One region of the Pseudonocardia sp. DR1-2 genome, then DNA from elsewhere that is predicted to be linked to it. Evidence: riboswitches for the same ligand, from Rfam matches in the RefSeq annotation. Region 1 holds a riboswitch; the other holds the start of a gene.
What was found. Region 1 has a riboswitch for thiamine pyrophosphate ahead of thiO (glycine oxidase ThiO). Riboswitches for the same ligand answer to the same signal wherever they lie in the genome.

Region 2: another riboswitch for thiamine pyrophosphate. It lies ahead of ND486_RS21790 (ABC transporter substrate-binding protein); the one in region 1 lies ahead of thiO (glycine oxidase ThiO).

Annotation. Positions count from the first base shown of each region.
Region 1 covers NZ_JAMQOF010000001.1:988,498-992,424, forward strand. The annotation lists gene ND486_RS04570 (hypothetical protein) at 1-87, shown strand, start outside; gene ND486_RS04575 (gamma carbonic anhydrase family protein) at 207-728, shown strand; gene ND486_RS04580 (thiazole synthase) at 782-1,552, opposite strand; gene thiS (sulfur carrier protein ThiS) at 1,555-1,755, opposite strand; gene thiO (glycine oxidase ThiO) at 1,755-2,927, opposite strand; TPP riboswitch at 2,925-3,033, opposite strand; gene thiE (thiamine phosphate synthase) at 3,064-3,765, shown strand; gene ND486_RS04600 (hypothetical protein) at 3,790-3,927, opposite strand, start outside.
Region 2 covers NZ_JAMQOF010000007.1:232,811-236,737, forward strand. The annotation lists gene ND486_RS21775 (choline dehydrogenase) at 1-94, opposite strand, end outside; gene ND486_RS21780 (hypothetical protein) at 213-641, shown strand; gene ND486_RS21785 (hypothetical protein) at 649-1,371, opposite strand; TPP riboswitch at 1,598-1,711, shown strand; gene ND486_RS21790 (ABC transporter substrate-binding protein) at 1,703-2,719, shown strand; gene ND486_RS21795 (ABC transporter permease) at 2,716-3,483, shown strand; gene ND486_RS21800 (ABC transporter ATP-binding protein) at 3,480-3,927, shown strand, end outside.

The DNA of each region.
Region 1 (3,927 bases):
TGGCGGTCCGGGGACCCCGCCGTCGTCGCGGCGCTGGCCGCGCTGGAGCTGTCCGACCTGGGTCTGCACGCACACCCGCACGACTGAGCGACGACCGGGCGACGACCGGGCGACGACCGGGCGACGACCGGGCGACACGGGGGCGAGCGGGCGACGACGCGGTCTCGTCGCCGACGGGCAGCGCGGCGGGTGCGAAGCTGTCGGCCATGCCGCTGTTCGCCCTGGAGGGCCTCTCCCCCACCGTGCACCCGGACGCCTTCGTCGCTCCGACCGCGACGCTCGTCGGGGACGTACGCGTCGAGGAGGGCGCCTCGATCTGGTACAACGCCGTGCTCCGCGCCGACCTGGGGCCGATCGTCGTACGTGCCGGCGCCAACGTGCAGGACGGGTCGGTGCTGCACGGCGGCGACGACCCGGTCACCGAGATCGGCGAGGGGGCCACGATCGGGCACCTGTGCGTGGTGCACGGCGCCGTGATCGGGGCGCGCGCGGTCGTCGGGAACGGCAGCACCGTGCAGGACGGTGCCCGGATCGGCGAGGGCGCGATGGTCGCCGCCGGGTCGACGGTCGCGCCGAACTCCGAGCTGGCTGCCGACCGGCTGATGCTCGGCTCCGCGGCGAAGGAGCGCGGCGAGCTGACCGAGCAGGCCCGCTGGTGGGTGCGGACCAACCCGGACTTCTACCGCGCCCTGGCCCGGCGGCACGCCGACGGCGTCGCCCCCGCCTGAGCCCTCCCGAGACGGTCCGGTGCGTTCCGCGGAACGCACCGGGACGTCGGTCCTCAGTCCTCGCGGCCGGGCGAGCTCGCCTGTGCCCGGTAGCGGCGCGGGATCCGACCGGCGTGCCGGGCGTCCCAGCCCGCCTCCACCCCGCGGCGCATCGCGCGGGCCATCCGCTCCGGGTCGGCGGCACGAGTCACGGCGGTGGCGAGCAGGACCGCGTCGCAGCCCAGCTCCATCGCCAGCGCCGCCTCCGAGGCGGTGCCGATCCCGGCGTCGAGCACGACCGGCACGCCCGCGGCGGCCACGATCATCTCGATGTTGTGCGGGTTGCGGATGCCCAGCCCGGTACCGATCGGCGAGCCGAGCGGCATGACGGCGGCGCACCCGACCTGCTCCAGGCGACGGGCGAGGATCGGGTCGTCGTTGGTGTAGGGCAGCACGGTGAAGCCGTCGTCGACGAGCTGCTCGGCGGCGTCGAGGAGCTCGACCGGGTCGGGCAGCAGCGTCGTCTCGTCGGCGACGACCTCCAGCTTCACCAGGTCGGTCTCCATCGCCTCGCGCGCCATCCGCGCCGTGAGCACCGCCTCGGCGGCGGTCCGGCAGCCCGCGGTGTTGGGCAGCACGGCGATCCCGAGGCGGCGCAGCAGGTCCAGCAACCCGGTCCCGCCCGCGACGTCGACACGGCGCAGCGCCACCGTCGTCAGCTCGGTGCCGGACGCGACCAGCGCCCGCTCCAGGATCTCCAGGTTCGCGGCACCACCGGTGCCCATCACCAGCCGCGAGTCGAACAGGTGGTCGCCGAACGTGAGCTTGTCGGTCTGCACAGCCATGCTCATCCTCCCTGTACCGCGGTCAGGACCTCGACCCGCGCGCCGTCGGCGGGGCGGTGCCCGGCCCACGAGGTGCGCGGCACGACCTCCCCGTCCACGGCGACGGCGATCCCCCGCTCCGGCAGCCCGGCCTCGGCCAGGATCCGGGCGAGGTCGGCGCCGTCGTCGACGTCGCGGTGCTCGCCGTTCAGCACGATCCGCATCAGTGGTTCCCCTCCTCGCGTGCCCCGGCGGCGGCCGGGGCGAACCGTCGCGGATCCGCCGCGCGGACCGGTTCCGGTACGTCGTCGCCGCGCAGCACCGCCGCGACGGCCGCCGCGGTCACCGGTACCAGCAGCATCCCGTTGCGGCCGTGCCCGGTGGCCGCGACCAGCCCGTCGGGCCCGGTGCGCCCGATCAGCGGCAGGTTGTCCCGGCTGCCCGGCCGCAGCCCGGCCGCGGTCTCGGTCAGGGCGTACTCGGCGATGCCGGGCAGGATCCGCTCCGCGTCGCGCAGCAGGTCGCGCACCCCACCGACGGTGACGTCGGTGTCGAAGCCGTTCTCCGCCGTCGTCGCGCCGATCACGAGGTCGCCGTACCCGGGCAGCGTCCGCGGCACGGCGTAGACCGGGCGCCCGTCGACCAGCGCCCGCACCGTCCGCGACGGCGGCGGCAGGGCACCGGCGCGGCGGGTCAGCCGCAGGATCTCGCCCTTCACCGGGCGGACCAGCCCGTCGAGCACCGGGTGCAGCGACGACGAGTGCGCCCCCGCCGCGACGACGACCGCGTCCGCCGCGACCTCGGTCCCGTCCGCGAGCCGCACGCCGGTGACACGGGCGCCGTCGTCGAGGACGCGCGCGACCCCGCGGTCGGAGACGACGACCCCCGCCCGCCCGGCCGCGGTCGCCAGTGCGGCGAGCAGCCGCCGGTTGTCCACCGACGGGTCGTCGGGCACCGAGAGGCCGCCACGGACCTCCGGGCCCAGCGCGGGTTCGAGCCGGCGCAGCTCGCGACCGGTCAGCCGGTGCACGTCGCGGCCGAGGGACTCCAGGTAGTCCGCGAGCGCGGTCAGCTCGGCGCGGTCCCCCGACCCGGTCGCGGCGACGACGGTGCCCTCCGGGTGCAGCCCGGCGTCGGTGCCGGCGTCGGCGGACAGGGCCGCGGCGAACTCCGGCCAGCGCGCGACCGAGTCCAGCCCGAGGGCGAGGAGGTCCTCCTCGCCGGGCCAGGCCTCGGTGACCGGGGCGAGCATCCCGCCCGCCACCCAGGACGCGCCGCGACCGGGGGCCGGGTCGAACACCGTCACCGACCAGCCGTCGCGGGCCGCCGTGCGGGCGACGGACAGGCCGACGGCCCCCGCACCCGCGACGACCAGCCGTCCGGCACTCGCGCTCATCGGATCCACCTCACTCCCTGCGCCGGCATGACCCGGATCAGGTTCGACGGTCGGGACCGCGTCGCGGATCCCCTCTCAGCCCGCTGCCCGGGCTCCCGTGGTTCGTCGTCGTCCGGGGCCCAGGCTACGCCGTAGCCTGCGAGCCGTGTCCGACACCGATACCCGTCCCGGCACCGGCGACACCCGTCGCGCCCGGCTCGACGGCCTCACCGACGCCCGTCTCTACCTGTGCACCGACGCCCGCACCGCGCGCGGTGACCTGGCGGAGTTCGCCGACGCCGCGCTCGCCGGCGGGGTCGACATCGTCCAGCTGCGGGACAAGGGCGGGCCCGGCGGGCCGCTGGAGGCGAGCGCGGAGCTCGCCGCACTGGAGGTGCTCGCCGACGCCTGCCGCCGGCACGGCGCGCTGCTCGCGGTGAACGACCGCGCCGACGTCGCGCTCGCCGCGGGTGCCGACGTGCTGCACCTCGGCCAGGACGACCTGCCGGTGGCGTGGGCGCGCCGGGTCGTCGGCGACGACGTGCTCATCGGCCGGTCCTCGCACAGCCCCGCCGAGACCCTGACCGCCGCCGACGAGGACGGCGTGGACTACTTCTGCGTCGGCCCGTGCTGGCCGACCCCGACCAAGCCGGGACGCCCGGCCCCCGGCCTGGACCTGGTGCGCACGGTCGCCGGACGGACCCCGGCGCGACCGTGGTTCGCGATCGGGGGCATCGACGGCGACCGCCTGGACGAGGTCCTCGACGCCGGTGCGGACCGGATCGTCGTCGTCCGGGCGATCACCGAGGCCGAGGACCCGCGCGCGGCCGCGGCGGCGCTGCGGGCCCGCCTGCGCTGAGCCCGCCTGCGCCGGGCAGGCGGGTCAGTTCTGCGTGCCGGAACCCTGGTTGCCCGAGCCCTGGCCGCCGGAGCTCTGCCCGCCCGAGTCCTGACCCGACTGGCCGGAGCCCGGCTGCTGGGTCGGCAGGACCCGGTTCAGCCCGTCCTGCAGCGGGTTCGA
Region 2 (3,927 bases), on a different contig from region 1:
TCAGCACCCGGCGCGTGGGATCCTCGGTGAGCCGGGCGGCCAGCACCGCCCCCGCGGATCCCCCGCCGACGATGACGACGTCGTACCGGCCCATTGCGCGCCCTCCACACCCACTGTCGGGATTGCCCTGTTCGAGGGAGCAACCCCCCTTGCGTGGATCACGGTACGCCGCGCCCACCGGCCGTCGCCGCCGCCCCCGTAGGCTCGATGGTGTGACGACGACCGAGCGGGACGCCGAGGACGGAGCGCACCTCCGCGACGCCGCCGCGGACGACGCCGACGCCGCGTTGGCCGCCCTCGCCGCCCAGCTGGAGGCGTCGGTCGCCGAGCTGTCCTCGGCCCGTGAACGGGTGGCCGAGCTGCAGGAGCTGCGGTCGCAGGGGTTGAGCTGGCGGGCGATCGTCCCGCGCGAGGCACGGCCGCTGATCGTGGAGACCCTCACCCGCACCCTCGACGGCCTGGGCGCCGTCGGTGGCCGGTTCCGCCGCGAGGAGGCCGTCGCGCTGCACGCCGAGGGCGAGACGATCGCCGGGATCGGCAGGCTGTTCGGGGTCAGCCGCCAGCGCGTGTCGGCCTACCTGCAGGAACACCAGCAGCTCCTCGAACGGTGTGCGGCCCGCCGGGACCGGCCGGAGGCCTGACCCCGGGTCAGCCCTGGTCGTGCCTGCGGTGCCGCGCCTGCCGCTGGGCGGGCACCCGCGGCGCCACCGGCACCACGGGGGAGCGGCGGGCCGCCGGGATCAGCGCGGTGCGGTCGAGCGCGTCGGGCTGTTCCGGCACCGACGGCCGCTCGGCGCGCAGCTGCAGCCGGGCCAGCTCGCGGACGTCGGTGAGCCGGGCCGCCAGCGCGGTCACCACCGGCGCCAGCGCGACGACCAGACGCTCACCGAGCGGGTCGTCGGGCCCGCCGCGGGCGAACAGCTGCAGGGCGCCCGCGGTGCGCCCGGCGACCGGGACCGGCACCGACAGCGAGCGGACCAGGCCGCAGTCGGCCGCGGCGGCGGCCAGCTCGGGCGGTCCGGACCGGGTCAGGTCCGGGGTGGTCAGCGTGCGGTCGCCGCGCTCGGCGGCGGGGCCCGGCCCGGCGTCGGCCCGGCGCTGCAGCTCACCCAGGCGCAGCGCGGCGGTGTCGGAGCCGAACACCCGCCGGGCCTCGGGGTCGCGGGGGTCGGCGGGCTCGCGCAGCAGCAGCGCCGCACCCCCGACCCGGGCGGCGGGCACCAGCGCGACACAGATCCCGGACAGCATCGCGGCGACGTCGGCGTGCGCCACGGAGGTGGCGCCGGCCTGCAACGCGACCCGCACCAGGGCGGGTGCCGGGTCGGGCGTCGGCCGCCCGGTCGTGCCGGAGGTCCAGAGCGAGGCCGCCATCTCGTCCCTTCCGCGTCAGCTCCCGCGAGCGGGTTCGTGACACAGCGTCGCGGGTGTGGTGGCGAGGATAACGATCGTGGTCGCCGCCGCGGACGGCGGCTCGCCCGGCCCGTCCCGACGATCACCGCAGGTGACGGAACCGGAGGCTTCGGTGACCGGGGGTGTCCGGTCGACCGGTGCGACGGAGGTCGCCCCGGCAGGACGGGGTGGGCCGCGTAAGGTTCGGAGGACGTACCGCGGGAGCCCGCGCACCGAGGCTGAGAGGGCGGCAGGACCGGCCGCCGACCGTTCGAACCTGATCCGGGTCACACCGGCGTAGGGAGGCCGCTCCGTGCTGTCACGTGCTCTCCGTCCGCTCGCCGTCGCGCTGGCGCTCGCGCTGGCCCTGTCCGGCTGCGCCGCGGCCGACGGCCCCGCCGGGGGCGGGCCGATCCGCGTCGCCCTGGACTGGACGCCGAACACCAACCACATCGGGCTGTTCGCCGCCCAGCAGGCGGGCTACTTCCGCGACGCCGGCCTCGACGTCGAGTTCCTGCCCTACAACCAGACCTCACCGGACACCCTGGTCGGTTCCGGCGCCGCGGACTTCGGCATCGGCTTCCAGGACTCCTTCACGTTCTCGAAGGCCGCGGGCGCCGACATCACCTCGGTGATGGCGATCCTGCAGCACTGGGCGACCGAGATCGCGGTGCGCTCCGACCGCACCGACATCCGGCGCCCGCGCGACCTCGACGGCAAGGTCTACGCCGGGTTCGGCGGGCCCGGTGAGAACCAGAAGATGCAGGCCGTGATCCGGGCCGACGGCGGTCGCGGCGACTTCCGCACCGAGGTCCTGTCCACCGCGGCCTACGAGGCGCTCTACTCCGGCCAGGCCGACTTCACCGAGCCGTTTGTCAACGTCGAGGGCATCGAGGCGCAGCTGCGGGGCGAGCCGATCCGCACCTTCCGCTACACCGACTACGGCTTCCCGGACTCCTACAACGTGCTGCTGCTGGGCAACTCGACCTGGCTGCGCGACAACCCCGACCGGGCCCGCGCGTTCGTGCAGGCCGTCCAGAAGGGCTACGCGCTGGCCGCGCAGGACCCGTCGACCGCGGCCCGGATGCTGAAGGAGGCCAACCCCGGCGCGTTCACCTCCGACGCGCTGGTCGACCGGGGCGCACAGATGCTCAGCGAGCGCTTCCTGCGCGACACGCAGGGCCGCGTCGGGTTCCAGACCCCGCAGCAGTGGGCCGGGTTCTCCGGATTCCTCTACGACACCGGCACCGTCGCGGGGCCGGACGGCGCCCCGGTGCGGCAGAAGCCGGACTTCTCGACCTGGTTCACCAACGACTACCTGGCACCGTGATCCGCCGGCTGTGGCCGGCCGCGGCGCTGGTCACCGCCCTGCTGGTCGCCTGGCAGGTCGCGGTCACCGTCGCCGGCACCCGCCCCCAGGTGCTGCCCTCGCCGCTGCGGGTGGTCGAGCAGGGCTGGGCGTTCCGGGCCGAGCTGTGGGCGAACACGCTGCCGACGGTCCAGGTGACGCTGATCGGGTTCACTGTCTCGATGGCGCTGGCCTGGGCGGCCGCGGTCGCGGTGGACTTCTCGCCGTGGCTGCGCCGGGCGCTGACCCCGCTGCTGGTGGCCTCGCAGACGCTGCCGGTGGTCGCGATCGCCCCGCTGCTCATCATCTGGTTCGGGTTCGGCCTGCTGCCGAAGGTGCTGGTCATCGCGCTGGTGACGTTCTTCCCGGTGGCGGTCGGGCTGATCGAGGGCTTCGCCGCGACCGACCGGTCCGCGACCGCGCTGCTGCGGTCGATGGGGGCCTCGCGCTGGCAGCGGTTCCGCTACGTGCGGCTGCCCGGGGCGCTGCCGTCGTTCTTCACGGCGCTGCGGATCGCGATCACCTACGCCGTCACCGGGGCGATCTTCGCCGAGTACGTCGGCGCCCGGGCCGGCCTGGGCATCTTCATGCAGCTGCAGAAGAACCAGTTCCGCACCGACCTGGTGCTCGCCGCCGTCGGCGTGACCGCGGTGCTGTCGGTGACGCTGTTCGCGCTGACCTTCCTGCTCCAGCGCCTGGTCACGCCCTGGTACGTGGCCGACCACGACGGGCACGGTGCGCGGTGAAGGTCGTGGTGCGCGATCTGTCGGTCTCCTACGGCGACCTGCCGGTGCTGTCCGGGGTGAGCCTGGACGTCGCGCCGGGGGAGTTCGTGTCGCTCGTCGGGCCGTCGGGATGCGGCAAGTCGACGCTGTTCGGGGCCCTGGCGGGCATCCTCGACGGGGCGACGGTGACCGGCGGGATCGAGGTCGACGGCGGCCCGGTGCGCGGCGCCCCGTTCGGCCTGATGCCCCAGCAGGACCTGCTGTTCCCGTGGCGCACCGTGCTCGACAACACCACCCTCGGGCTGGAGGTCGCCGGCGTGGGGCGCCGCGAGGCCCGCGAGCGTGCCCGCGCGCTGTTCGAGCCGTTCGGGCTCGCGGGCTTCGAGGACGCCCGCCCGGGTGCGCTGTCGGGCGGCATGCGCCAGCGCGCGGCGCTGCTGCGCACCGTCGTCGGGGGGCGCGAGG